One region of the Cognaticolwellia beringensis genome, then DNA from elsewhere that is predicted to be linked to it. Evidence: predicted binding sites of a transcription regulator. Region 1 holds the regulator's gene; the other holds the start of a gene.
What was found. Region 1 encodes LexA, which represses DNA repair genes until DNA is damaged. Its sites were predicted from a motif close to TACTGTATNNNNATACAGTA; they were not measured.
Positions count from the first base shown of each region.

Region 2: a site for LexA is predicted at 8,568-8,587, ahead of ruvA (Holliday junction branch migration protein RuvA). Genes of this name have one in related genera too.

Region 1 is NZ_CP020465.1:1,788,906-1,804,645, forward strand. Features, by position in the region: gene ctaD (cytochrome c oxidase subunit I) at 1-829, opposite strand, end outside; gene coxB (cytochrome c oxidase subunit II) at 842-2,404, opposite strand; gene lexA (transcriptional repressor LexA) at 2,953-3,567, opposite strand; gene B5D82_RS07615 (cupin domain-containing protein) at 3,841-4,206, shown strand; gene B5D82_RS07620 (DUF2306 domain-containing protein) at 4,275-4,649, opposite strand; gene oxyR (DNA-binding transcriptional regulator OxyR) at 4,902-5,801, shown strand; gene ahpF (alkyl hydroperoxide reductase subunit F) at 5,906-7,507, opposite strand; gene ahpC (alkyl hydroperoxide reductase subunit C) at 7,623-8,192, opposite strand; gene B5D82_RS07640 (hypothetical protein) at 9,248-9,664, opposite strand; gene B5D82_RS07645 (PepSY-associated TM helix domain-containing protein) at 9,901-10,782, shown strand; gene B5D82_RS07650 (PepSY domain-containing protein) at 10,779-11,504, shown strand; gene B5D82_RS07655 (endonuclease/exonuclease/phosphatase family protein) at 11,818-12,717, shown strand; gene B5D82_RS07660 (esterase/lipase family protein) at 12,867-13,523, shown strand; gene B5D82_RS07665 (hypothetical protein) at 13,866-14,207, shown strand; gene B5D82_RS07670 (hypothetical protein) at 14,328-14,855, opposite strand; gene B5D82_RS07675 (CNNM domain-containing protein) at 15,042-15,740, opposite strand, start outside.
Region 2 is NZ_CP020465.1:3,234,004-3,249,743, reverse strand. Features, by position in the region: gene nadA (quinolinate synthase NadA) at 1-313, opposite strand, end outside; tRNA gene B5D82_RS13725 (tRNA-Lys) at 501-576, opposite strand; tRNA gene B5D82_RS13720 (tRNA-Lys) at 663-738, opposite strand; tRNA gene B5D82_RS13715 (tRNA-Lys) at 783-858, opposite strand; gene ybgF (tol-pal system protein YbgF) at 1,006-1,794, opposite strand; gene pal (peptidoglycan-associated lipoprotein Pal) at 1,807-2,361, opposite strand; gene tolB (Tol-Pal system beta propeller repeat protein TolB) at 2,405-3,751, opposite strand; gene tolA (cell envelope integrity protein TolA) at 3,784-4,680, opposite strand; gene tolR (protein TolR) at 4,680-5,108, opposite strand; gene tolQ (protein TolQ) at 5,123-5,806, opposite strand; gene ybgC (tol-pal system-associated acyl-CoA thioesterase) at 5,796-6,206, opposite strand; gene ruvB (Holliday junction branch migration DNA helicase RuvB) at 6,809-7,813, opposite strand; gene ruvA (Holliday junction branch migration protein RuvA) at 7,907-8,524, opposite strand; gene ruvC (crossover junction endodeoxyribonuclease RuvC) at 8,652-9,179, opposite strand; gene aspS (aspartate--tRNA ligase) at 9,314-11,098, opposite strand; gene B5D82_RS13655 (transporter substrate-binding domain-containing protein) at 11,259-14,099, opposite strand; gene cmoA (carboxy-S-adenosyl-L-methionine synthase CmoA) at 14,272-15,006, shown strand; gene cmoB (tRNA 5-methoxyuridine(34)/uridine 5-oxyacetic acid(34) synthase CmoB) at 15,011-15,740, shown strand, end outside.

The DNA.
Region 1 (15,740 bases):
ACACAATACCAAATGCTGGCAAGATCATGATGTAAACTTCAGGATGACCAAAGAACCAGAAAATATGCTGGAACATTACAGGGTCACCACCACCGGCGGCATCAAAGAAACTAGTGCCAAAATAAGTATCGGTTAACACCATAGTGACGGTACCTGCGAGCACCGGCATTACCGCTATTAACAAGTAAGCCGTGATGAAAAATGTCCATACAAACAATGGCATTTTCATGTAAGTCATACCTGGAGCACGCATATTCATAATGGTTACAACGATGTTTATTGCGCCCATAATGGAGGAAATCCCCATAATATGTACCGCAAAAACGAAGAACGCTGTGCTGCCGTTACTGTAAGTGGTTGATAATGGTGCGTAGAAGGTCCAACCAAAGTTTGGCGCGCCACTTTCTAAAAAGAAAGTCGACAATAAAATAGCAAAAGCAAAGGGTAATATCCAAAAGCTCCAGTTATTCAATCGTGGTAATGCCATGTCTGGCGCACCTACCATCATAGGTAGCATCCAGTTAGCCAAGCCGGTAAAGGCCGGCATGATCGCACCAAATACCATAATAAGACCATGAACTGTGGTCATTTGGTTAAAGAAGTCAGGCTCAACTATCTGTAATCCGGGCTGAAATAACTCAGCACGAATAACCAGCGCCATAACACCGCCAGTTAAAAACATGATAAATGAGAACCATAAGTACATCGAACCGATATCTTTATGGTTAGTGGTATATAACCAGCGTTTCAGGCCGGTCATTTTATGATTATGGTGCTCACCGTCATGTGAATCATGTTCGGATTGATCATTAATTACATCTGTAGTCATTTTAACGCCTCCCTACTTCGCGCTAGCAGCAACATCTGCTGGCTGGACTAAATCACCGGTGTTGTTACCCCAAGCGTTACGCTCGTAAGTGACAACCGCAGCAATTTGCGTTTTAGTTAATTGGCTAGCAAAAGCCGCCATCGCTGGATTTTTCTTGCTGCCGTTAAGCACCATATCTAAATGCACAGCTACATCACCTGTGGCAATAGCACTGCCTTTAAGGCCAGGAAATACTGGTGCCATACCTTCGCCACTCGCTTGATGACAAGCAGCACAAGCAGTCATGTAGACTTCTTCACCCATCGTCATTAATTCATCTTGGCTATAAACCTTCGATAAATCTTCCGCAGGGACAATGTCAGCAATGACTTCTGTTACTTGTTCTTTTACATCTTCAACAGCTTGCTTAACAGTTTCAGTAACACTTGCCCCGGCACTACCTGACGCAGCTTGAACATCGGCAGCTTGAACAGCGTCACCGGTATTATTACCCCAAGCATTACGTTCATAAGTAACTACTGCTGCAATTTCTTTTAAGCTCAGTTGCTTGCCATAACCTTGCATGCCAGTGCCAGCTTTGCCATTAAAGACAATATCTATATGCTCGCTAGCAGGACCTGTTGTCGCAACAGCACTACCTTTAAGCGCGGGAAATGCTGGTGGTAAGCCTTGGCCACTAACTTGGTGACACGCGGCACAGTATGCGGTGTAAGTTGTTTCACCTAGTTGCATTAATTCTTCTAAAGGTACTGAAGCATTCAACGATGCTGCTTCTGCAGCTTTCGCATTAGCCTTCAATGCTTTCTGCTCATCAAGCCAAATGGCATAATCAGCTTCAGACTTCACTTCAACCACTATCGGCATAAAACCGTGATCTTTACCACATAGCTCAGCACATTGGCCACGATAAACGCCGGGGTCATCTACCTTAGTCCAAGCTTCGTTAATAAAACCAGGGTTAGCATCTTGTTTTACCGCAAATGCCGGAACCCACCAAGCGTGGATAACATCATCAGAGGTAATAACAAAACGCACTTTTTTATTGGTTGGAATAACTAAAGGACGATCAACTTCAAGCAGATAGTTTTCACCTTTCTCGGCTGAAGTACCATCTTGGTTTTCGTATTGGTCACGTGGCGTAGAAAGTACCGAATAAAACTCGAGGTCTTGATCAAAATATTTATAATGCCATTTCCACTGAGAGCCCGTTACTTGAATAGTTATATCTGCATCATCGTTATTTTCCATATCAATGAGCGTGGTAGTGGCAGGAACAGCCATAGCGATTAGAATGACGACAGGAATAGCCGTCCAGAGAATTTCTACTTTTGTGCTTTCATGGAAGGTTGCTGGTTTAAAGCCTTTTGATTTACGGTGAAACACCATAGACCAAAACATAGCACCAAATACCACAACACCAATAGCTGTACAGATATAGAGAACCAACATATGTAAATCGTATACGTCTCTACTAACTTCCGTAACACCTTTGGTTAAGTTCAGCGACATATCTGCCCATACCGAACTCGACAACAAGCCCCCTAGCAACAGCAAACCTAGGTTACGTCTTTTCACTCGACATCTCCTTCACCCTTTTTAAGGCCAAACAACACGGTTTAATCACCATTACACAATGAAAACCGGCTATTTCGCGCATACATTTATTATTATTTAAGTGACGTATTATTCGACAACTGTCAATTACGCCCTATTGTTATGTTTGTACGTTTTCTAGACTAGAATTACTTAAAACTTGATCGGGGTCAATTTAAAATTTCAAAAGCATGAAAAATAAAAGCTAATAAATACAATAGAGTAATAACCCTAAACTGGACGACAAGTGCATTTTTAAAAGGATTACTTCAATGTTTATTTTTTGTTCGAGGGGTGTTTTTTGCGCTGAATAATAAATATTCGATCATGAAATTAGCTGTATAAAAAACAGGCTACAAGCGTTATTTATTGGCGATTAATAGAATTGTTCTGACCAAAAATACTTTAGGTGCTAGAAAAGCTGTTAAATGGAAGAAAAGCGCAAATTTAAGCAATAAGTTTAAAAAACATCAATTAAATCTGCGGGTTTAGCGCAGTAAAAATAGTAAAATATTTAAATATGTATGTAATTACATCCAATCTGCCGCGCGAATAACACCGACAGCTAGGCCTTCGATGTTAAATTGTTGGGACGTTAAATCGACTTTAATTGGTGAAAAGTCTTCATTCTCAGCAAGTAAGTGAACCACATTACCTTCACGTTTAAAACGCTTAACCGTAACATCGTCTTCAACACGAGCAACAATGACTTGGCCATTTTGTACGTCTGTGGTTTGATGCACTGCCAGCAAATCGCCATCTAAAATGCCAATGTCTTTCATGCTTTCGCCATTAACGCGCAATAAATAATCGGCCGGTGGATGAAATAAACTTCCATCAATTTTATAGTGCTGCTCAACATGTTCTTGTGCCAAAATTGGCTCACCTGCTGCGACTCGACCAATAAGCGGCAAACCATCTTCTTCAATAAATTCTTCCGCAAGACGAATGCCACGAGAAGTACCAGGTAACATCTCAATATAGCCTTTCTTAGCTAGCGCTTTTAAATGTTCTTCTGCTGCATTGGCCGATTTAAACCCAAAATTAGTCGCAATTTCGGCACGAGTTGGCGGCATACCAGTATCCGAAATTTTTTCTCTGATCAGATCAAATATCTGCTGTTGTCTAGGTGTTAAAGGGCGCATTTTTATTCCTTAAGCGACTGAAGAGTAAGCCTGTATTTTTAAACAGTATTACTGTTATTGTATACAGGCTTTTTGGAAACGCAAGAAATTATTGCTGAGGGATTGAGCAGTTTTGTTAATTATAATGAAAATTTTTCTGTATATTTTTTTAGAATGCTTCGAGGCGTATTAAAAATAAGCACTCTCCCCCCTTGATTAAGTCAAACATTTGCAGTTTCTAAAACGCTAGAATTATGTAATATTAAAAGCTTAACTTAAGCTCTCGGAGCAAAGATGAAGTCAAAAGTAATCAACTTTAAAGATAAATTTAGCCAATTTACTGAGCATTGGTCGCCTCGTGTTATCGCTGAAATGAATGATTATCAATTTAAATTAGTGAAAGTAGCAGGTGAATTTGTCTGGCATGACCACCCAGAAACAGATGAGGTTTTTATTGTCATTGAAGGTGTTCTTAATATCGAATTTCGAGATGGACCTGTCACCTTAGAACCTGGCGAAATGTTTGTGATCCCTAAAGGTGTTGAACATAAACCCGTCGCTAATGCTGAATGTAAAATTATGATTGTGGAGCCAAAAGGAGTAGTGAATACGGGTGATGCGAACAGTGATCTCACCGCTCAAAATGATCTATGGATATAAATTCAACTGGCTTGTAAAACAAATAAAATCATCATAAACACTAAACAAACGTTAAACTCACTACTTCATTAAAAAGTTTTAAAAATCATCTCATGCAATAACCGTCCCGGTACACTTGCTGCAAAAAAAGCAGAAACAATAGTGCCAATGTAAGCACCCACCATACAACGAGCATGTAATCGCTTATTGTGTTTTCGTATTGCCATAATACCAACAGACACACTAACAATAACCACAATAGCGAATAAATGCAGCCAAGTAAGACTGCCTGTCGGCATAATGAAAAATGCGCTAAATGATGCAATCAGCATTAGACAAGCCCATATTTTGCCATTTAATCGATGAAACCGAGTGCCTTTTGCTAGTAATAAATTGAATAAACCAAGAAAAATAGCAGGGATAACGACAAGAAGATGTATTTGAATCGGAATAACTGTATCCATATTCGCCTTATATATTATTCGGGTCTATATCAGGCTAGGTAAAGTTTACCCATATGTCTAGTCAGACAAAGCTAGCAAAAAAACAGACAAGATATTCTTCCCGCAAGTTATAGGTCAAGGCACTGTTTTTTCATAAGTATATTTCTGCTGTGTTGTTACCTCGTTGTATTTAATAGAACACAGTGGCTGAATTTCATCTTTTAAGATAAAATAATTTAACTATTAAATCCCTAACAACCATAGATTTTAACTATGATAAAAATTCGCGATTTAGAATACCTAACGGCCATTGCCCAATATAAACATTTCGGCCATGCTGCTGATGCCTGTTTTGTTAGTCAACCAACCTTGAGCGGGCAAATTCAGAAGTTAGAGCAGCGACTTAAATTAACATTAATTGAGCGACAACCTCGCAATGTGATGTTAACACCAGCAGGTGAAAAGCTAGTTCAACAAGCCCAACAAGTGTTGAACGCAGCCAATAATTTTGAAGAAGCAGCTAAAGCTCTACTTGACCCACTGTCGGGTGATTTACATATCGGCTTAATTCCCACGTTAGCGCCATATATACTGCCGCACATTATGCCAACGCTGAACAGCAATCTAACGAAAATAAACTTTTATTTACATGAAAATAGAACGCAAGATTTACTGCAACAGTTGGAAACAGGCAAACTCGATATTTTAATTCTGCCTTGGCTACCCGAAATGGCACGCTTTGAACGATATGACTTATTCACTGAGCCTTTGGTGATGGCAACGTCGCCATCACACGCACTTGCCAACAGATCGACCGTAACTTTTGATGATCTGCATAATCAAAAAATCCTTACCTTAGAAGACGGGCATTGTTTAAGAGATCAAGCCATGGGTTATTGTTTTAGCGCAGGTGCTGAAGAAGATCATAGCTTTCGAGCCACTAGTCTTGAAACTTTACGCTATATGGTGGCAAGCAATATCGGTATTACACTGATGCCACAATTAGCAACGATTAACTATGCGCCGCAAAAGCATATTCACTATATTCCTTTTGAAAGCCCACAACCAATGCGTGAAATAGCATTACTATGCCGCACAGGATATGCTCGAATGGAAAGTGTTAACGCCGTAGTTAATGAAATTCGACAATCAGTAAAAGGTTTATTCGATTAGCGCTGAATGAAATGAAGAAATTGAATCAATGTGAGTCTATCGATGAAAAAAACGCTATTGTTGTGCACAATAGCGTTTTATAGCACAAGATATTATTGCAAATTTTAGGCGGCAACTTTACTGATACTTTCACGTTCTTCAAGTGGATTCGGTGTTCTAATTAAATAATCAAATGCACCTAACGCTGCTGCTGCACCGCCACCCATGGCGATAATTATTTGCTTAAAAGGCGTGTTTGTTACATCTCCAGCGGCATAAACACCGGCAATATTGGTTTCACCTTTTTGATTAATAATAACCTCGCCTCGTTCAGTTAAATCAACGGTTCCTTGCAAGAATTGTGAATTCGGCAATAAGCCTATTTGTACAAATATACCCGCAAGTTCGATACTTTCTTGCTCATTGGTTGCACGGTTAAGGTAATTAAGCCCAGTTACATGCTTACCATTACCTAAAACCTCTGTGGTTTGTGCATTCACAATAATGTCGATATTAGGTAATGAGCGAGCTTTATTTTGCAATACCGCATCGGCTCGTAATACAGAATCAAACTCCAACACAGTAACATGTTCAACAATGCCGGCTAAATCAATCGCCGCTTCAATACCTGAATTACCACCACCAATCACGGCAACTGATTTTCCTTTAAATAAAGGTCCATCACAATGTGGGCAATAAGCCACACCCTTACCACGATATTCTTGTTCACCAGTTACGTTCATTTCGCGCCATCTTGCCCCTGTGGCGATTATGGTTGAGCGTGTTTGCAGGGTGGCACCATTTTCTAATTCAACGGTAATTAAGCCACCTTCAACAGCACTTTTTATAATATTTCTCACCCGTTGATTATTCATAATATCAACATCGTAGTCATTTACATGCGCTTCTAAACTAGCGACTAACTTAGGGCCTTCAGTCGCACTGACGGAGATAAAATTTTCAATCGCCATAGTGTCTTGTAGCTGACCACCAAATTTGTCGGCAACTATCCCTGTACGAATACCTTTACGAGCACTATATATGGCTGACGCAGCGCCAGCTGGGCCACCACCGATAACTAATAAGTCAAAAGCTTCTTTGTTGTTTATGGCTTTAGCTTGTCTCGCACCTGCATTGGTATCTACTTTATTTAAAATCTCGGTTACTGTCATTCTGCCTTGAGCAAAGGATTTACCATTAAGATAAACGGCAGGTACCGATAAAATATCGCGTTTGTATACTTCTTCTTGAAATAGCGCACCATCCACCATCACATGTGTAATTTGTGGATTAATCGCCGCCATCATATTCAAGGCTTGCACTACGTCAGGACAATTCTGGCAACTTAATGAAATGTAGGTTTCAAAACTATAGTCTCCTTCAAGTGCGGCCACTTGTTCGATTACGGCTTTATCAAGCTTAATCGGGTGTCCGCCACTGTGCAGTAAGGCTAATACTAGTGAGGTAAATTCATGCCCCATAGGCACGCCCGCAAAACGCATTTCGCCACCAGTTTTAACTGATTTTACTAACATTGATGGTACACGCTCATTAGTTGCATCAGCTTTAACAATAGTCACTAATGCAGACATTTCTGCGATTTCTACCACCAAGGCATTTAATTCTTTAGATTTTACGTCGTCACCTAAAAATACTGACAATTCAACAGCCGATGTTAAATTTTGCAAATAGGTTGTTAGTTGTTGCTTTAAGTTTATATCTAACATGGTTTATCCCTTCGAGAGTACTGATGAATTTGATTCAAGGTTTGTATAATTTTGATTTTTGTCTTTAAAGCATGCCGCGATATTTATATTAATATCGCGGCAATTTTGTCTTAACTTAGATTTTGCCAACTAAGTCTAATGACGGTGTTAATGTTTCTGCACCTGGCTGCCATGCTGCAGGGCAAACTTCGCCGTCATGCTCTGCTACATATTGTGCCGCTTGAATTTTACGCACTAATTCTTTTGCTGAACGGCCTATACCAAGGTCATGTATTTCAGCAATTTTAATTTCGCCTTCAGGGTTAACAACAAACGTACCACGCAGTGCTAAGCCATCGTCTTCGATCATGACACCAAAGTTACGGGTAATTTTACCTGTTGGGTCACCAATCATTGGATATTGAATTTTGCCGATAGTGTCTGAACTGCCGTGCCATGCTTTATGAGTAAAGTGTGTATCAGTTGATACGGAGTAAACTTCAACGCCCATTTCTTGTAACTGTGCGTAATGGTCCGCCATATCGCCTAACTCTGTCGGACATACAAATGTAAAGTCAGCAGGATAGAAGAAGAATACCGCCCATTTGCCAGCAACATCTGCTTCTGATACTTCGACGAATTCGCCTTTACTAAATGCTGTTGCGTTAAATGGTTGAATAGTTGAATTGATAATTGATTTGTACATGTGTATCTCCACTGGTTTAAAAATATGAGTGCTTGTTAAGTTGAGAGAATGATACGTTGATATTTTAGATAGGAACAATCGTTTGAATTTATCATGTCAATAGGTAAAACCTATAGTGATAATAAGAACGATTGCTTTGATGACTGATAGCACTCTATTCTCTGGATTGTTAATGCATAAATATTTGTTATTCGTAGCAGTGAGAAGCAGGTTTTTATGAAAAGACTTTATGGCGATTAGAACCCATTGATTAAAAATTAAAGCAAAAAAAAACGCCCCTCAAATGAGGAGCGTATAACAATATAAAAACACTAATATAAAACAATAATAAAAACAAAACCGAGGGGAGAATCTCTTGCTAAGTAAGAGTACCTTGTTCGTGTTTAGTTCAATTTTATTTAAAATAAAATTAAGCGGTAACATTTTGTCGTTGTAATTCGGTATTTATAAGACAACTTTCTGCTAAAAATCATAGGTGAAACTAAACTCTGCTATTCACTTTAGCCAAAATTACCCTAGTGAATATTTTGTCACTTTTTATTAGACAAAAAAAACGCCCCTCAAATGAGGAGCGTATAACAATATAAACACTAATATAAAACAACAATAAAAAACAACAATAAAAACAAAACCGAGGGGAGAATCTCTTGCTAAGTAAGAGCGTGTTATTCGAGGTAAGTTCAATTTTATTTAAAATAAAATTAAGTGGTAACATTTTGTCGTTGTAATTCGGTATTTATAAGACAACTTTCTGCTAAAAATCATAGATGAGAATCTAAACTCTGCTATTCACTTTAGCCAAAATTATCCTAGTGAATATTTTGTCACTTTTTATTAGACAAAAAAACGCCCCTCAAATGAGGAGCGTATAACAATATAAACACTAATATAAAACAATAATAAAAACAAAACCGAGGGGAGAATCTCTTGCTAAGTAAGAGCATGTTATTCGAGGTTAGTTCAATTTTATTTTAAAATTAACTAAATTAATAGCAACTGTTATCACAGAGGCTCAATTTTAATGGCCTACAAGCTAGAAATAGTGTTCTATAACTTTAAATATGTGCAAATTTATGTCTGTCAGCAAGTAAATTCAGTACTTTAGTGAGCTTTTTTGCGAGATAGCCCGATAATAGTTTGGGTTGTTGTTCTAGCAATACAAGCTCGGCTGATGTAATAGCAACATGACAATCTAGTAAACTATTTTTTGTACCTATTAACACATCATCAGCAAGCGATTCTAAATCAACACTACCTGCATGAGTGCTTACATTTTTAAGTTCAGAAATAGAGACAAGATAAAAATTAATCATTAAAATATTAGCTTCATTACTATACCAATTGGCTGTCATGGTATGAAAATTCAACTGAGCTTCTAGTTTATTACTCACTGAAGCAATATTTTTTATTTCAGCAACTAAAGCATCACTAACTTGAATAGCAATTGGCAGGGTTTCAGTCATAATATCCATGATGTTGCTCGCCTTTATGGTAACTAATTTACGGTTGATTTATGGGTTATCGATGAGTACTAACGCGGTAATGTCGATTCCTGGCAATGCTACAGTAACTATATCAATATCATATCTCACTTTGTAAATTATTCGTTAAGTGATTAAGCTGCTATTATTGGCCTCGTGTCGATATTATATAATAAAAAGAAAAGGTTCATAAGTCATTAAATTCAGCGCTAGATTACATATTTTCAATGCAGATAAACGCTACAGACTTGTGCCAACCAATGTTTATTTTGGAGAACCGTACCATTATTTCAAAAAATGCTAGCACTAGAATAAAAAGAAAAAAGCCTTTTAAGCTTTTTAACCTTAGCCATAAACTTCATAAATGGCTGATGTTATTTATTGGTGCACAATTTATTATTTGGTCTGTCACTGGTGCTTATATGGTGTTTTTTGATATTGACTATATTCATGGTGATAGCCTAGTAATAACCCATCAAAGTAAAATAAAACCAGAGAATTTGACCTTCGATTCACAACAGTTATTTCAACAATATCCACGTGCGCAAAACTTAAGTGTTGGCGTACTGATCGACCGAGAAGTATATCGATTTAAAATTGCTAAGCAGCAATTTATAGTCGATGCTCGTAGTGGAGAAGTGTTGTCGCCATTAAATAAAACTACGGCAATTGCCTTAGCAAAGCACCTTTATTCTGGCGATGATGACGTTATCAATGCTGAGCTAATTTCATCAACTCCACCCTTTGCTTTAAGTGCACGACATTTGCCAGTATGGCAGGTTGATTTTGATCATTTCTCCTCACCAACGCTTTATATTTCGGCGAATAACGGCAAAGTGGTCAACAAACGCCACCAATTTTGGTATTTATTTGATTGGATGTTCCGCTTCCATATTATGGATTATGGCGACGATGAAGATGCCAGTAACTGGTTATTATTTTTCATTGCTTCATTCGCACTTTTTGCAGCGCTTAGTGGTTTAGTACTAACCTATTTTAAAGTGATAAAACCGATAATAAATTCTGGAAAAAAACGCGGTAGTAAACGCAGGAATAGCGCTAAAAAACCCCAACAAAATACTCAATTATCTGACGGTGAAAAGTCATGATTATTTGGGTAAGAAAAATTCATAAATGGGCCTCATTACTTATCGGTTTACAAGTGCTTATATGGGTAGTTAGTGGCTTAACATTCAATGTTATTGATCATGAAAAAGCACGCGGTAATGCTTATCGCCAAATGATAATATCAACGCAACCAACAACCGCAAACAAAGACTTATTGCCCGTTGAAAACATACTAAAATCGTATCCTGACACCATTGAGCTTAATCAAACTAATATTCTCTCTCAGCCCTATTATCTGTTAACTCAACAACAAGGGTTATATCGTCATTCTGCCAATAGTTACCACATCGTTAATGCCATAACAGGTGAGCTAACCTTAATTGATGAACCGCTCGCAACCGCTATTGCCCAAGCAAGTTATATTGGGCCAGGTAACATTAACTCAGTCACCTTAATCGAACCGCCAATTGCAGACTTTCTTAAACATAAAAACCCCAGTTGGCAAATTAATTTCGATGATAGCCTCGCAACCAGTGTTTACGTTGAACAAGGCTCAGGACGAATTGTAGGGCACAGCAATAGCGACAAACGCTTTGCCGATTTTTTCTTCATGTTACACTTTATGGATTATGGCAGCGCAGGTAACTTCAACACTATTCAAATTATGCTTTTTGCTTTTATTACCTTGTGGTTAACACTTTCAGGATTGATTTGGACCCTACATATGTTGCGAAAAGGTAGCTATCGTTTAAAAAAGTCTTAGCATGATAAAAAATCGTAATTTTAGTTGAGCTAGCGTTAGGTATAGGTGTAATCATGATGTTCTTCAGCTAGTTCGACAAGTTTAGTCAGCTTTAATTTATCAGGCTACGATTAAATTACGGTATCTCAAATTAAGGGGCTACTAAGCCCTTTATAATTTTAATCGTAAAATATCGTTAACTAAAAACACCGTTAAATATCAATACAAAATCAAATATAGCAGTAATGTTAGCCCCTAAAAACTAAACACTTTACTTGAATTTGCTTTAACAGCGGTTACTATAGCTGCCCAATGAACAATCTAGAATAACGTCATGACAAAATTTATTAGTTTTATTATCATCGCACTAACACTTTTAAGCACATCAGCCTTTGCTGAAACCTTAAAAGTAGCTTCATGGAATATCGCTTGGTTGGGTTCTCATGAATATAATCAGCGCAAAGACTCTGATTACCAAAAATTAGCGCGTTATGCTCGAGAATTAGACGCTGACGTCATTGCCTTGCAAGAGGTGGAAAGTGCTAAATGGGCAGCAAAAGTTTTTGGTGATGAATACGACTATTTCTTCACAACCAAAGACTGGGTTCAACGTGTTGGCGTAGCGGTAAGAAAAAGCAGCGGCTATAAAGCTACAGCTGTTGAGTATCATGAACTTGATCAAGGCCTTGCGCGCAGAGGCATGGACGTTACCTTAACTAAAGATGGTAAAAGCGTGCGTTTATTAGCAGTCCACATGAAATCAGGCTGTTTTGATAAAGCTCTTGACCAAACTAGCATTGCTAAAATGCCCAACACGAATGAAAAAGAAGCCTATGCAAAAACGGCCTGCGCTGAACTTGCTAAGCAAGCTAAACCACTAGAAGCTTGGGTTGATGCGCGTGCGAAAGAAGGCGTCCCTTTCATATTATTAGGTGACTTTAATCGTCGCTTTGTAAAAGATATATCATTAAATTACAGTGAAATACAAGGTTTATGGCAAACCATTGATGACGAGGGAGCAGAAGCTCTTTGGGCTCCAACAATTAAAGCAGAGTCTAAATGTTGGGGCGGTTATTACAAAGACTATATCGACCATATAATTTTTGACCCAAAAGCAAAAGCACGGTATGTCGAGAATTCATTTGACCAGTTAGTTTTTGAACCAAAATACACCCGAGAGCTCAGCCAAACACTTAGTGATCATTGCCCTATTTCTGTAGAATTAGTTTTGTAAGCTATTTATAAAACCCAACATACGATTCATATATTGGGTTTTATAACTTCATGCTTTAACATTAAAATTGATGTTAATGCTATTAAGCTACCGATACTGAAAGCTCGTTTATTTTCGCAAAAAACTAGTTTCAACCGTTGGAATGACAAATGAAAGATATGAATATGCCAACAACAGAATGTGTCATTTTATTGCACGGTTTAGCACGCTCAGCACATTCAATGGACAAAATGGCAGACCGCTTAAGCGAGCAAGGTTATAAAGTGTTAAATATCGACTACCCTTCTCGTTCTTATTCTATTGAGCAACTAGCAGAACAAACCATTTCAGATGCACTATTAAAATGTGAAGGCATGTCAGTAAGCTTTGTAACCCACTCAATGGGTGGTATTTTGGTTCGACAGTTTTTAAGTAACCATAGCGTTAAAAACCTCAATAAAGTGGTCATGCTAGGACCACCAAACAAAGGTACTGAAATTGTCGACAAGCTCGGTAATATGCCAGGGTTTCACTTTGTTAATGGTGATGCAGGTATGCAATTAGGCACAGGAGCATTAAGCGTGCCTAACCAATTAGGTAAAGCTAATTTTGACGTGGGAATTATCGCTGGTACCCAAAGTATAAACTTGCTGTTATCTTCACTTATCCCTGATACTGATGACGGTAAAGTATCAGTCGAAAGTACGAAAATAGAAGGTATGAGTGACCATATTGAAATGCCAACCACTCATGTATTTATGATGCGAAATGATGCAGTGATCGACCAAGTTATTAATTACCTAAAGCAAGGTAAGTTTGAGCATTAGTCAGTACAATGTTTCGCTTAAAAATAGCGTTTATTAGCGACGAAAATGCTCCTGCGAGTCGAAAGTATAATTGCTAGTACCAATGACTATAAATAAAGCTACACGTCGAGCCCATCAAACCAGTAGCGCTCATTAATGTGGTTATTTTAATACCTCATCGATAAGCCAAACGATGGAAAACATCTCTAGCTCTTTTAAAACAAGTGCCGCAAGTCAATCAGTAAAAATTCAATTGTGACGTTATTATGAATGTTGCAAATTAACCATGTCAATCCGGTAAAAATTTAGTAAGGTGTCTGTGAGCTTAAGCAGTATTTAATGAATCTAGGTAGGAGAATCAAGATGAAATTAATTAAACAAGTAACGCTATCGGCCGCTGTATTACTCAGCGCTTTATCGGGCTTCACGTCTGCAAATGAAATGGAAATCACTGCCAAATCACAAGAAATATCGCCTGACAGTAAACTCCACACATACACAGGTAATGTTAGAATTGCCTTCGCCAATGGTAATTTATCGACTAAATCAAGCCATGCCTCGTTTCAAAACGGAAAAACGGTGATGGAAGGCGATGTTGAAATTATTCTCAGCAACGCTGTTGCCAAAACAGAGCGCGTAACCTTTATACCTTCACAGCAAGGCTTAATCGCTAAAATGGACAAAGTTACATTTACCTATCAATAATCATCACAAATTTTACTTATCTCAATTACAGACAGGTAATTATCAACAAATAAAGTCCTCTGCATAAGCTAGATTAAATGCTTGTGTAGAGGAGATAGGCTTTTAAGTTCGACATCACCATTACTTGTTAGCGATTAATGACAACCTTAATTTGTTCAGTGCATCTACCGCAAAACCTTGATCATAAAAGTATAATATTTCACCTTCACTATTTAACAAAACCACTCTGGTGTTGGCAGCATTTTCGTTACCGGTAAATTCCTGAATTTTTTCTCCATCATCGTAAATAGTCACTACCCCTTTCCATAACGGCTTTGGAATACCAGCACGCATTCCATTATCAATAACGGTGCTAAACATTTCAGGAAATAACCCTTGAATAGTCGGTACTTCATAAACTTTTACATTAGTTTCAGTCACATCCAATGCAATTAACCAACGGTCAATATCAAATTGTGCATTCTGTACGTAACCAATCAACAGCAGGGTTAAGTCATCGGTTAAATCGCTTGGAATAGACAGTGTTGTTTCTTCTAATGTAGAACCAACAACGGCTGGGAAGGTTTGTCCGGTAATATCTTTATTCGGGTATTGGCTGCTACAGCCGGTCAATAACAGTAATCCAAATATGTAAATTATTTTGCGCATTATATACTTCTCCTCAATGCTATGAGGAATAATACGTAAGCGCTTTTCTTTTGGTTCACACAATCAAAAAATAATCATAAAGAGAAACAGCAGATAACGTAAAAAATATTCATTAATATTCAAACTAGATCACGGTATTAGTCGTAAAGGCGTTTGAACTATCAAAAAATCGGCGATTCTTTATGATTAATCACTATTGTTCTGCTTAAGTTCTCTTAATCGTTCGCGATATTTATCACGCGCTAATGCTTGCATGTCAGTTACAGCATCACTTTCGTCAACTATTTCACGGCCCAACAGAGTTTCAATGGCGTCTTCTAAAGTAACTATGCCTGATGTTTGACCATACTCATCTTCCACTGAATAGATATGAATATGATTTTTTATGAACATATCTAGCAATTGCTGCACCGGCAGCTTTTCAGATACCGCCGTTAATGGAATAACAAAGTTACTAATGGCTTCATCGCCGTGTCCGCTACGTTCAGCTTCATACAAGTCGCCTTTGATGACTTTGCCGATAATATCGTCAATAGTATTACCGTAAACGGGTATTCGGGTAAATTGTCGAGTTAGCTCATGATTTAGCGCGGCTGTAACGGTTATATCCTGATGCAGCATGTGAACTACGGTGCGCGGTGTAAATACGTCTCCAGTGCGTAATTCGTGCAAGTTGAGAATATTTGATAAGTATTCATTCTCTTGTGAGAATAGACTGCCGTCTTTATAGCCCAGAGACGCTAAGGCAATAATTTCTTCACGCGTAATTTCGTTTTCTTTCCCTTGCTTGAACGAGCGTGTTAGCCAAGTAGAAAGCCAAACCAGTGGATACACTATTCTTACTAACCAAGAAATGACATACGCAGATGGTATCGCTAAATTACG
Region 2 (15,740 bases), 1.4 Mb from region 1:
CCACAATTTTCTCTGGGGTAAGAACTTTTGCTGTCTCTCCCATGAAGCGAACACCCGCTACAATTAACGTGTCAGCTGGATGGTTATTACCAAATCTAGCCATTTCTAGTGAGTCGGCAACACAACCACCCGTTTCTTCGGCCAATGCTTGAATTTCAGGATCAGTATAATAATGTGCCACAAGCACAGCATTTTTTTCTTTCAATAATATTTTGATGCGTGCTTTATATTCTTCACGCTCTACATCACTTAATGGATCAGGCTTTTTCGGAAATTGAAAGTCAAAATCAACGGCTAAATTTGCTTGGGTCATATATATTCTCAATGAGTGCCTTAAAAAACGTGAGAATTATAAGGTATAGAAGAATAAAAGTGTACTAAGAATATGTGTGAATGAGTATTTGGGATGTAAAATATAAATAAAAGAAGAATATATCTTATCAAGTTAATTAAATAACATTGAAAAGTATCTAACGATGGGATTTGATGATAATTAAAAGTGGTCGGTCGTGAAGGATTTGAACCTTCGACAAATTGGTTAAAAGCCAACTGCTCTACCAACTGAGCTAACGACCGATAAACTACTTTTAATATTTTAGAATGAAATTGCAAGACGCTATTTCAATGCCACTGACTCTTAACATAAAAAGGCTAAGAAGAAGTGGTCGGTCGTGAAGGATTTGAACCTTCGACAAATTGGTTAAAAGCCAACTGCTCTACCAACTGAGCTAACGACCGATATATACTTCAAAAACAAATACCCAAACACTCTTTGGTAAAAGTGGTCGGTCGTGAAGGATTTGAACCTTCGACAAATTGGTTAAAAGCCAACTGCTCTACCAACTGAGCTAACGACCGGTATTTGTTTTGCGTTGCCCTACTCGGTCAACGCGGGGCATATAATACTCATAATATTTTTAAGTGCAACAACAATCTTTCGCTTTTTTAAACTTTATTGTTTGTTCGAACAAAAAGTCGGCAATGCGAACAAGTTATCAGCAGTAATTATGGTTTTATACTATTTAATCTTGGTTGCGCTAATTTAGCCGCACTTGAATTAGGATACTCAGCGATAAGTTTCTTATAGACAGCAATAGCTTTATTTTGATTATTTTCTTTTTGTTCTACCATAGCAAGCTTTAACATTGCATCACTACGTTTACTAGAATCAGGGTAATTATTCACCACAACATCAAATTCTTGACGTGCTTTAGCTAATTCACCTTTATTAAATAATAACTGACCTAACCAATAATGAGCATTCGCTGAATAACTCGAATTAGGGTATCTTTTATTGAACGCCTCAAACTCTGGAATAGCTTGATCGTAACGCTTATCTTTAAGTACCATATTCACAGCACGATCATAGGCTTCATTTTCAGTTAAATTATTACTGTAATTTACCTTACCTGCGCTATCTCTTGGATCAATGATGGTCGCGGATGTCTGATTCGCTGGTTTTAACGCCTCTGATACTCTGCGATCAAGCTCTTGATACAACTCGCGTTGACGGTCAAGCACTTGGCTTAATTGATAAGTGTGTAATTCAGTGATACCACGAAGTTCATTTACTTCATTTTGCAACTCGTCAAGTTGTCGTTGCACGTTTACTTGCGCACGGTTACGAGCATCAAGTTTACGTTCAAGACTAACAAGCTGTTCACTTAAGCTTGATTGGGCACCATTTGAAGGCGTGCCTGCGGTAACTTCGATAACAGGAGCGGGTTCTGCTGCCACTGCCAAATTGGCAGCAACAGCAAACGACATCCCGAATAGAATACTATTGGGTTTCATTAAATTACCTGATTAGTAGACCAAAACTGCACGACGGTTTTTAGCAAATGCACCTTCGCTACGATCTTTAATCATTGGTTTTTCTTCACCGTAGCTCACCGTGCTAAGTTGTGAAGCTGAAACGCCCATATTTTCTAAAAACGTTTCGATAGCTTTTGCACGACGCTCGCCAAGTGCAATGTTATATTCAGGTGTACCACGTTCATCAGCATGACCTTCAATTAACACATTCACATTTGAGTTTTCGTTAAGAAACTTCGCGTGCGCATCAAGAATAGCAGCAAAGTCACCACTTACAGATGATTTATCAAAATCAAAATAAACGATATGCTCTGAACGTAGCTTTTCAATTTCTTGACGTTTTTTAGCTTCAATTGCGTCAGCACGTTGCATGGCTTCTACTTTTACACGTTCTGCATCTTCACGAGCTTGTTGCTCTGCCATCGCAGCTTGGTTTTTTTGCATCGCACTAGCGTCTTCACTAGCTGAATCAGACGAACTACAGGCCGATAGAGCCATGATTGGTAAAACAACCGCTAAGGCCTTTACTGTTTTATTAAAGCGCATTTTATGTGTCCTTATTATATATAAAGTAAGTTACTAATAATTATTATAAAAATGGTGACCATGAAGGTGACTTCACTTCGCCATTGAGTGCTGGCAATCTTGCCTTAAACCTTCCATCTACGGAAACTAAACTTAGTACCTGACGATTATTATGTAAAGTACTATAAATAATCATTCCACCGTTAGGTGAAATACTTGGGGATTCATCTAAGCGTGTTGAAGTTAACACTTGGAAAATCCCTGAATCAAAATCTTGCTTTGCTAAATGATACTTGCCACGTGTACGATTTACCATCACTAATTGACGGCCATCAGGTGTTAATGAGCCACCAAGGTTCATTTCACCATCAAATGTTAATCTTCTAACTTTACCATCAACTAAACTTACGCGATATAACTGCGCTTTTCCACCTCGTTCTGAACTAAATATCAATGAATTACCATCCGGCGTCCAACTTGGTTCAGTATCAATTGCGCGATGACGAGTTACTCGTCGTAATTTTTTTGTTGCGATATTCATCACATAAAGCTCAGGGTTACCATCTTTAGACAGCACCATAGCTAATTGCTTACCATTAGGTGACCATTTAGGCGCACTATTTATGCCATCAAAAGAGCTGATTAAGTTACGTTGACCAGAATAAATATCAATAACATGAATTTGTGCTTGTCTATTCTCAAATGTTACATAAGCTAATTGATTACCACTTGGGTGCCAAGCTGGTGACATTAAGGGCTCTCTTGAGCTTAATAAAACATGTTCGTTAAATCCATCATAGTCAGCAACAACTAATTGATAAGGGTATTCACCTTGATCACGAACAATAACATAAGCGATTTTTGTTAAAAACGCGCCGCGTGTACCCGTGAGCTTTTCATAAACAGCATCACTGATACGGTGGGCGTAACGGCGAAATTGGTCAGCCCCTACTTCAACAGTACTTTCATCAAGAATATGATCAGAGCTGCGAACTAACTCTCCATTACTTAACATTTGTGTTTCACCGCCGGTAACTTGGCCACGAATAACGTCAACGAGCTGATATTTGATTTGATAACGCCCAATCGACGTTTCACTAACTTCACCAATAACAACTGCTTCAACGCCCTCACTTGCCCATGCGGTGTAATCTATCTCGCTAGCGTCGTAAGGTGTTTGGGGATAACGTGATTGATTAATTGGGCTAAATTTACCACTACGAAGTAAGTCATCACTGATCACTTGAGATAAACGCTCTGGCATTACGCCAGTGCCTGCCCATTTGAAAGGCACTACAGCAATTGGACGTGCGCTATCAACACCTTCGGTGATAACAATTTCTAAAGTTGCCAACGCTTGTTTTGAAAACATTGATACAAAGAATAGTAAAAATAAAGTTACGTTTTTCATAGAGTTGATTGTTTTCCTAATTTATACAAAACTTAATTAAATTTGTCAGGTGCTACGGTTAAACTTATTGTTCTCATTTCCCGAAATATTTCAGGGTCTTTAGAAACAGGTAAAGTACCAGCCTTATATACCGCTGTTTTAGCGGCTTCACAAACCCTTCTGTCACCTTGACCTGTAACAACATTAGTTACAAACCCTGATGGTGCTAGACTTATCGTTAATTTACAAGATTTACCTTCCATCGTACTACGATCAGTGATCAAATTACGTTTTATAGTTTGTGTGATTAATGCGGTGAATCGTCCAATTTCAGTCATCATTTGTTGGCGTCGAGCTTGTTGACGAGTTGCCATTTCTTCAGCCATTTGCTGCTCTAATAACTTTTGCTGAGCTGCACGTTCTCGATCTTCTTCTGCTTGACGTTTGCGCTCTGCCAGTTTCTCTTTGCGTAAATCTTCCGCTTTTTTAGCTGCCTGCTCTTCTTTTATACGTTTAGCTTTAGCTGCCGCTTCATCTGCTTGCTTACTTTCAAGTTCTTTTTGTTTACGTAGTTTCTCTGCTGCATTTGCTTTAGCTTTAGCTTTTTTAGCCGCAATGTCAGCAGCTTTTTTTTCTTTTTCCTGCTTTTTACGTTTAATTTCAAGATCTTTAACGCGTTTTTCTTCGTTTAGCCTTTTCTCTTTAGCCGCGGCAATACTATTTTCAATATCTTTAAGCTTTTGGGCTTCATCAGCCTTCTGCTTTTTGATTTTATTAAGTTGCGCATCCACTTTACTTTTTTCAATAACTACCGCTTGAATAGGCTCCATTGGAACTGCACTTGGTGTTGGTTTTGGTGGCGTAGAAAAGTCGCCCCATAACAACACCACAGCCAGCACAATGTGGATAGCAAAACTTAACGCTAGTGGCGACGATAACTTCGGTGACACTACTTACTCTCCGGGCTATCAGTCATTAAACCAACCGATGGCACACCTGCCACTTTTTGTAATAACACCATTAATTGAATAACGGCATCATATGAGACAGCGCCATCGCCATTAACAACGACAGGCGTGTCGGGTGCAGATTTTAAATGCTCTTTGACCAAGGCAGCAACTTCTTGTGCCGACATAGGTTCATTTTTACTGATACCCACCGCTAAATAATAATTGCCCTTTGCATCTACTGACGCAACTAAAGGGGGTTTCATATCTTTGCTTAGCGGTTCAGAATCAGCTTGCGGCAAGTCTACTTTAACGCCTTGTGTTATTAGGGGGGCTGTTACCATAAAAATAATCAGCAACACTAACATTACGTCAATATAGGGCACGACATTTATCTCAGCAACCTTGCGGCGTCTAACTCGATTATACATAGTTAATATCTACCTTAGCCGTGTTGTTCTGTCGCTGTTTGTCTTTGTAAAATACTTGAAAACTCTTCCATAAAGTTACCGTAACTATTTTCGAGTTTTTCAACATTGTGACTAAAACGGTTAAATGCCATTACCGCAGGAATAGCAGCAAACAAGCCCATGGCTGTTGCGATTAAAGCCTCGGCAATACCTGGCGCAACCATAGCAAGTGTTGCTTGCTCAACTGCACCTAAGGCGATAAATGAATTCATGATCCCCCAAACCGTGCCGAACAAACCAATATATGGACTTATTGAACCGACAGTAGCCATAAAGGGTAAATGGGTTTCTAAACTATCGACTTCTCGTGACAGTGCAACGCGCATTGCCCGATGTGTTCCGTCAACAATGACTTGCGGTGCGTAAGCATGAGATTTACGTAAGCGGGCAAATTCACGAAATCCTGAAACAAAAAGATTTTCAATACCGTCTATATGCTCTTTTGCAGAAACTTCGCTGTAGAGCTTACTTAAATCAGCACCACTCCAAAACTTATCTTCAAAGTTTTGTAATTGTACCCTTGCCGCCATCAACACTTTACGGCGTTGGAATATCATGGTCCAACAGGCAATTGAAAAACCTAATAACGTCAACATGACCAGTTGAACTAATAAACTGGCGTCTAAAAATAAGTCAAAAAATGAAATCTCAGCTGACACGTTTTAATGCTCCTAATATGCTGTTGGGGATACTACAAGGTTTTGCGATAGATAAATTAACACAAGCGACTTTAATTTCAGCCGTACATAATGTTAACTGGTTTTGATTCACAATCTGCTGTGAAAATACCAAACTAGCAGACTTTAATCGGCTTATTGAGCTGGTTATTGTTAACAAATCATCGAGTTTTGCAGATGCCTTGTTTTCCATCGCAACCTTTGTGACCACGAAGCCGATGTTTTGTTCTAAAAATATTGATTGATTAATACCAAGTTCCCGAAGCCATTCTGTACGGGCGCGTTCAAAAAACTTTAAATAGTTAGCATAATAGACGATACCACCGGCATCGGTATCTTCATAATAAACGCGAACCTTGTGTTGGAAATTGTTTAATGACATTTAATTTATTCAATTTAACTAAATATAAAATTCAAGTGCATATCTTAATAGATAAAGCTCACACCCGACAAGGGCTAAGACACATTCTTTCTCACTATTTCAGCATTAAATTGAATTAACTTTCATCTATTAGAATACTTTCACTCATAAGACTATATCAGCGATACCATTAAGCGCCTAACCATGGGGTTATGCCAAAAATTTTCGCATTAGTTTTTCTAATGATTAAGATAAAATATTTTCGTTTGATTTGATTGGCTCATCGGACTAGAATAACGTTGTTTTCTGGACTAGCGTATGAATTTTGTTTCGCTGACAAATATTCATGTAGCCCATAAATGTTTTGAATAGGTGTTGTTGCCTTTCTCTCTGATATTTTATAGGAACCCCATTTCCTTCTTACAACTTACATTCTAAGTTGGCCCACATATTTTTATGTGGGCTTTTTTTTGCCTAAAATATCAAAATATATTTACAATGGCTTGGTATAAGATGCAGATAGCTTTTGTCAGAAACATAAAACAACGTGTTTAGCCTAATAATGACGCTCTATTAAACGTAAAAAGCACCCGAAGGTGCCTTTGTAAAAATAAACTAAATCGTTAGCTTGGGAAGTCTAGGCCAAAATGTAGGTAAGCTCGACTAGTGGCTATTCGTCCACGCGGTGTACGCTGAAGAAAGCCTTGCTGTATTAAAAAAGGCTCTATCACATCTTCAATCGTTTCGCGTTCTTCACCAATGGCAGCGGCAACATTATCTAGACCAACGGGACCACCGCCGAATTTATTAATTATCGCTTCCAGTAATTTACGATCCATTAAATCGAAACCTTCATTATCGACTTCTAGCATATCTAAAGCACTAGCAGCCGTTGCTTTACTGACTATACCGTCAGTTTTCACGTCAGCGTAATCTCTTACTCGTCGTAACAAACGATTTGCAATACGTGGAGTGCCACGAGAACGCCTTGCGACTTCAAATGCCCCCGCTTGAGCAATTTCTAAATTCAAAAAATGTGCTGAACGCATAACAATTTCAGTTAACTCTTGCGTGTTATAAAATTCTAGCCGTTGAACTATGCCAAAACGGTCGCGAAGTGGTGATGTGAGCGATCCAGCTCGAGTGGTCGCGCCAATTAAGGTAAATGCGGGTAAATCAAGTTTTATAGAGCGTGCCGCAGGTCCCTCGCCTATCATAATATCTAGCTGATAATCTTCCATTGCAGGGTAGAGAATTTCTTCCACAACCGGGCTTAAGCGGTGAATTTCATCAATAAACAAGACGTCATTTTCTTCAAGATTCGTCAATAATGCCGCTAAGTCGCCAGCTTTTTCCAATACAGGTCCTGAAGTCGTACGAATACTGACGCCCATTTCGTTAGCCACAATGTTGGCTAACGTCGTTTTACCTAGACCTGGAGGGCCAAATATTAATAAATGATCTAGTGGCTCTTGTCTTTTCAATGCTGCAGCAATGAAAATATTCATTTGAGACTTTACATGTTCCTGCCCAGTATAATCTGACAGCATTTTTGGCCGAATAGCTCGGTCAACCGTTTCATCTTCACGGCTAGCTATTGGTTCAATTAATCGATCTGCTTCTATCATGTATTACTCTTTGGGAAATTACGGCTTTACGCGCTAAACGGTACTATTTACCAATAAATTACCGTCATATGACTTAAATTAGTTTAGCTTAATCTATAACATCGCTTTTAAAGCATTGCGGATCAAGTCTTCGCTACTCTTATCAGCTTCAAACACTGACTTCACCGCTTTATCTGCTTGTTGTTGACTATACCCTAAAGACACTAAAGCGTTAATAGCATCACCGCGGTTATCACTAACAAAAGCATTGGCTTGATTAACATCTGTAGGCATCATACGAACAAGGGCATCACTGCTGTCAGTTTGCCAATCTTTTAATCTATCACGCATTTCAATCAACAAACGTTCTGCTGTTTTCTTGCCGACACCCGGGATTTTAACAATCGTGGTTAAGTCGTCATGGATAACACAACTGACAAATTGATCGGCAGACATGCCGGATAAAATAGCTAAGCCTAATTTTGGTCCAACACCATTAACTTTGATCAGTAAGCGAAACAGTCTTCGCTCAACTTTATTAGCGAAACCATAGAGTAGCTGTGCATCTTCACGAACAACAAAATGGGTATATAAAGTTGCTTCTTGATTAACTTCGCCGAGTGCGTAAATACTGGTCATTGGCATGGTTACTTCATAGCCAACACCATGACATTCGATTAAAATTTCGGGGGCCATTTTTTCTATTAATATGCCACGTAAACGTCCAATCACCGCTTAACCTTTCTACTTGATACAATATATGACGTCACCATACCACTAGATATTTATACAGTAAAGTTTAAGCAATGAATTATTTGAATCAAGGTGAAATTTTCAACAAGGTAAACGTAATGCCATGCTAACGTAGTCGCCCTCGCACTGTTTTACTGGCTTGACCTGACAATTTACTGATCGAATCATGACTGTGCGCATGACAAAGTGCTACGGCCAATGCATCTGCCGCGTCTGCTTGGGGTGTACCTGGCAATTTCAAAATAGTTTTTACCATATGCTGTACTTGAGTTTTATCTGCCGCGCCGGTGCCAACAACTGATTGCTTGATTTGTCTGGCGGAGTATTCTGCTATCGTTAAACCGTTGTTTGTGGCTGCAACAATTGCTGCGCCTCGGGCTTGCCCTAGCTTTAACGCAGAGTCAGGATTTTTCGCCATAAAAACTTGTTCAATAGCAAACATATCCGGCTGAAACTGTAAGATAATCTCACTTACGCCAGCAAAAATGGTTTGCAAGCGCATGCCTAAATCTTCACCTGCAGCCATTGCTTTAATGCAGCCGCTACCTAAATAGATGAAATTTCGTCCCTGCTGTTTAATAACACCGTAGCCAGTTAAACGTGATCCAGGATCTATGCCTAAAATAATACTCACTAAAAAGTACCTTTAATAATCATTTAAGTGCGATTGAAAAAAAACGCACGAATAAAGCCTAAGTAGCATTCATTCGTGCGCTTTAATTTTTTAATATTAAGTGTTAAATCAATATTAAAATTCTGAAACGAAAGTTATTCTGCTTTTTCGTCAGTATCAGTTTCTTTTTCTAAACAAGCAATGCCTAATTCTTTTAACTGGACAGGGTTTGCATGGCCAGGTGCATTAGTTAATGGACAAGCAGCGGTCGTTGTTTTCGGGAATGCCATAACATCACGAATTGAACTTGCACCTGTCATCAACATCACTAAACGGTCTAAACCAAACGCTAAACCTGCATGTGGTGGAGCGCCGTATTGTAATGCTTCGAGTAAGAAACCAAATTTCTCTTGTGCTTCTTCATCACTAATACCCAAAATACGAAACACGGCTGCTTGCATATCTTGGTTATGAATACGGACAGAGCCACCACCTAATTCACAGCCATTAAGCACCATGTCGTAAGCATCAGATAAGGCACCTACTGGGTTAGCTTCTAATTCAGCCGCTGTTAAGTTAGTCGGTGCGGTAAACGGATGATGAATAGCATGCATGTGTCCATCTGCTTCTTCAAACATTGGGAAATCAACAACCCACAATGGTTTCCATTCACCTTGCAATAACTCAAGGTCTTCACCAATTTTAAGGCGCAGTGCACCTAATGACTCGGTCACTACATTATAAGTGTCAGAACCAAAGAAAATGATATCGCCGGTTTTAGCATTAGTGCGTTCTAATAAGGCATTAACCGCTTCTTCAGTTAAGAATTTTAAGATTGGTGATTGCAAACCTTCAATGCCAGCATCACGATCATTCACTTTTAACCATGGCATGCCCTTCGCGCCATAAATACCGACAAATTTAGTTAATTCGTCAATACCTTTACGAGAAAATTTAGCTGCGCCGCCTGGTACACAAATGACCGCAACACGACCATTTTCGTCGTTAGCAGGACCAGAGAATACTTTAAACTCAACATCTTTTAAGATGTCAGCAACATCAACAATTTCAAGTGGATTACGTAAATCAGGTTTATCAGAGCCAAAGCGAGTCATCGCCTCTGAATATGCCATACGTGGAAACTCACCTAAGTCTACGTTAAGCAGTTCTTGGAATAAGCCACGGATCATGGTTTCAGTAACTTCCATCACTTGATCTGAACTCATAAATGAGGTTTCAATATCAATTTGAGTAAATTCTGGTTGACGGTCAGCACGTAAGTCTTCATCACGGAAACACTTAACAATTTGATAGTAACGTTCCATACCTGACATCATCAGCAATTGCTTAAATAATTGTGGTGACTGCGGTAAAGCAAAAAATTGTCCTTTGTGCGTGCGACTTGGCACTAAGTAATCACGAGCGCCCTCAGGGGTAGCCGCTGTTAATATTGGCGTTTCAATATCCAAAAAGCCTTGTGATTCAAGTGATGAACGCACCGCTGAAGTAACTTTTGCGCGAAAACGCATACGCTCTGTCATTTCTGGGCGACGTAAATCTAAGTAACGATATTTTAATCGTAGCTCTTCAGAGTTCTTTTGATTTGAATCTAAAGGTAAAGGGGCAGACTTATTTAAAATAGTAAGCTCTAAGCCTAAAACTTCTATCGCACCCGTGGCCATATCTTTATTCACTTGACCATCTGGACGAGCGCGTACCTTGCCTTTTACTTGCACACAAAACTCATTGCGCAAAGTATTGGCTTTTTCGAGCACATCTGGAAAGTCTGGATCATAAACGACTTGTACGATGCCTTCACGATCTCGTAAATCTAAGAAAATTACCGCACCTAAGTCACGACGACGATTAACCCAACCACAAAGTGTGACTTCCTGACCCACATGAGATTCATTAACCTCACCACAATAAAGACTACGCATGTATTTACCCTGAAAATTCGAATAAGCTATATAAGTCATAGATGCTCCTCAATGGAAGTCTTAACGCTATAACTTATTATGATAAAAAATTGCCGACATTATAAAGCAAAGCTAGGTAAAGTCACCCGACATTCTTTGAATAGTATAGTTATGTTATGAATTAGACCGCAGAGTCGTCTTTGCGATTAAAGGCATAATGGTTTTTTCCGGCGGCTTTAACGTCATACATTAATGAATCTGCTATTTTTAATAGCTCGTTATCTGAATCACCATCGTCGGGAAACATTGCAATACCAATGCTGCAACCGATAGTCGCAGTTACTTCAGGTAATTTTATCGGCTGTTGAATCAGCTTTAAGACTTTATCAGCAACATATGCAGCCTCATCTTGATAATGTAAACCAGTGAGTAACAGCACAAATTCATCACCGCCAAACCGCACAACCGTGTCAGACTCTCGCACACAACCTGTTAAGCGAGTTGCCACTTCAATTAAAAGCTCGTCACCAACATCATGACCATAGGTGTCATTAATATCTTTAAATCCATCAAGGTCTATAAATAGCACCGCTAGTAAAAGCTTTTGTCGTTGGTGAAAAGAAATAGCACTGTTGAGCCGGTCTTTCAATAAAACACGATTAGCCAGGCCAGTAAGGTCATCATGAGTGGCCATATATTGCATTTTTTTTTCTAATTTTTTACGGTTTTTAATCTCTAAGTATAAACGGCGGTTCCAAACCATAATAATGATGATGATGATGGTTATCAGTGCCCCCACTTGCAACGCTACACGTAACACAACATTTTTATCTAAGCCGGTTTCTATATTAATATCGAACCACTTTTCATATATTTCCTGACTATCAAGATCTGAAATACTTAAAACCGCCTTATTAAGGATATTTACTAACATGGGTAACGATTTATTGACCGCTAAATGGTTACCATCTTCATCCACTTCTTCAAGTACTGACATTGACAAACTAACCAAACTTTCCCTTTTAAGTAACTCAGTACCTGATGATAAGCTATCAATATAGCCATCGACTATACCTTTTTGAATCGCTAATAATCCCTCTTCATTATCGTCTACTAATCTTAAGTCAATCAGTGGAAAGTTTTTCCTAATAATAGAAATTAAATAGTAACCTTTAGCAATTGCTAAGGTTTTACCACTAAAGTCGGCTAAGTTTAATTGTTTACCTAATTCACGTGGGTGCAAAATAACCCAAGGCATACTCCAATATGAGTCAGTAAATAACACTTCTTTTTTACGTTCTGGTGTTGCTACAACACTGCCAATAACATCAATATCACCGGCTAATAATGCTTGATAAAGCTCGTTGAAACTTTCATAAACAACATAGTCAACTTTTATATTAAGTCGGCTACTCATCAGCTGAAATATATCAGGATTAATGCCCTTAACTTCACCATACTTATCAATAAACTCAACAGGGATCCAATTTTTGGTTATGCCAAATTTAACAACATTATTATCTTTTACCCACTGTGCTTCTGGCTCTGTTAATGCCAATACAGCTAATTGGCGCTTAAAAAAGGCCGATGACTTATCTAAATGCCACTTTTTCTCTAACGTGGCTAAGTCATCTAATATACTTTCTCCAAAGCCTTCTGCTATTAATTGGCTCAATTTCGGGTTAACTCTACTTAAAACAGCATGAATATCACGTTTGAAAACGTAACCATTAAATTTTGAGTAAATAGACTGCAATTTATATTTAATTAAGTAATTTTCAACGATGTCACTTTGACCTGCAATAACATCAAGTTCACCCCGCTCTGCAGCTGCAAACATTGCCTCATAATTATCAAAATTAATAATAGATGCACTATTGGCTTTATTTTGAATATCTTTAACAAGGCTGGGTGAGGATACAACACCAATATTTTTATTATCAATTTCAGATATATGAAGCATCTTATTCATATTGTTAGAAAGAAATAAACCATAATCAATACTATATATAACCGGTCCTAAAACACTTTCAGGGCTATTTTTCTCACTAGTCACGTTAGTTATATAAATATCTGCAAGACTTTTATCAGTCTGAGTAGACTCATTTGAATCACTAAGAATGAATTCGATATCTTGGTCATTCTCTTTTGCCCATATCTGCCATAATTCAATAAAAAATCCTTGAGCATTACCAGCAACAGATGTGCTTGAAAAAGGCATTTGATTATTTGAATATGAAAATGTAATAACATTTTCTGACTTGTCGTTTATTAGCCATTTCCTCTTAATGGTTAACTTCTCTTGGTCAGAAATTTTGTCCATACCTTGTTTTATAAAATCAAGCAGTTGACTTTCCCCTTTAGCGACTGCTGCACTATACTCACCTGTGTCATAAATAACTTTCGCAAACGCAGGAAATTGCTGGCTAAGTAATTCATACTCTGAAAAATTTTTAGACAGTTTTTCAACCCCCGCCATCATCAAAATCTCACCTTCCATGGCAGCGCTATACAAAGCATTGCGATTAGAAAAGGACCTTAATGTTAAATTGGGGTACTTGCTTTTAATTGAAATTGCATGGCTAGAGCCATCAACTACACCTACGGCATAGGGCGTAAGTTGTGAAATGTTTTTTATATGTGCTATTGAATGATGAAGAAACAGGTGCCGGCTTTGATTAAAAAAAGTCATACTAAAATCTAGGTGCTTAGCCCTTTCAGTGCTTTTAAATATACCGGCGTGAATATCCAATTCCCCCTCTTGCACTTGTTTGATGGTTTGTTGCCAATTAAGTACTACAAATTCCAGCTGAACATTTTGCTTATTTGCCCATAATTGCCAAAGTTCGACCATCATGCCATCGGCTTTTTGTTCTTTATTGAGAAAATGATAAGGGTAAGAGGTTTTATTAATGGCAACACGATATGTTTGTTTAGCATTTTGCGCAGAAACAGGCAGCGCCAATAGCACTGTCATCAAGGAGAAAGCGATTAAAAGTTGCGTAAAATATCTTGAAGCCAATTTAAATTCTCATTATTGTTACTTTAGTTATTTCTGTCAGCAAAATTTTGCAGTAAATAGGCTGTTACTGCCCGCTAATGAATAACATAAAAATACATTATCTTGTTTATCGTTGAAAATATCAGGTAAAATACCTTTTTATATCTTCTAACGTTAGTATAGCTTTAACATCATGCAAACATCAGATACCGATTTAATATTTTCTAATAAGCAAAGCAAAATCAAAGATTTTGCTTTCGACGCGCAAGTCGTAGAAGTTTTTCCTGATATGATCAGCCGTTCAGTACCCGGTTATAGTACGATTATCGATACGATAGGTCGACTAAGTCAACGCTATGTTACTGATAATAGCCAGGTATATGATCTAGGCTGTTCACTTGGCGCAGCAACGCTAGCAATGCGTAAAGGTATAACAGCAAAAAACTGTAAAATTATCGGTATTGATAGCTCTAGTGCTATGGTTGAACGTTGTAAAATGCACGTTAGCGCTTTTAAAGGTGACACGCCAGTTGAGATAATAGAAGATAATATTCTTAATATTGACATTAAAAATGCCTCGATGGTGGTGCTAAATTTCACCTTACAATTTATCGCTCCAGAGCAACGTCAGCTGTTGTTAAATAAAATAGCAAAAGGTCTTAACCCCGGTGGTTTATTGCTTTTATCAGAAAAAATAGCCCATACCGACACCGTTTGCAATGAGCTACTTATCGACCTTCATCACGACTTTAAACGTGCTAATGGTTATAGCGAATTAGAAATTGCCCAAAAACGTACTGCGCTAGAAAACGTTATGCTAACTGATAATTTAGACACCCATTTAAAGCGCTTGAAACTCGCTGGATTTAACCATAACGCACCTTGGTTTCAATGTTTTAACTTCTTTTCTCTAATCGCGATTAAATAAACCTATGATTTCATTTAACAGCTTTTATCAAAAAATAGCAGGTAACCGTTTAAATCACTGGCTCAACACTTTACCTGCTCAACTTACGCAATGGCGCGAGCAACATTTACATGGCGAATTTGCCCAATGGCAAAAAACCATAACAGCACTACCAAAAACATCACCATCGAGTATTGATATTAGCACGACTGTGCGTGCCGGAGAACGCGCTGATATTAATGATGGTGAGTATAAACGCCTAGAAAATTTACTTAAAAAATTCAAACCTTGGCGCAAAGGCCCTTATCATATTCATGGCCTGCATATAGATACCGAATGGCGTTCAGATTTTAAATGGGATCGCCTAGCCCCACACATTAGTGATTTACGTAATCGTTATGTTTTAGATATTGGCTGTGGCAGTGGCTATCACTTGTGGCGTATGCGCGGTGCGGGTGCTGAGTTTGTTGTAGGTATTGACCCAACACAATTGTTTTTGTCGCAATTTCAAGCCATACAACACTTTGTCCAAGACGATAATGTTAATCTTTTACCGTTAGGTGTTGAACAGTTGCCGGAACTGAATGCATTCGATACCGTTTTTGCTATGGGTGTTTTATATCATCGACGCTCACCGATAGATTTTATCTACCAACTGAAAGCACAGCTCGTTAAAGGCGGCGAATTAGTATTAGAAACCTTAGTGGTTGATGGTGATGAAAATACCGTATTAGTGCCTGGCGAACGCTATGCAA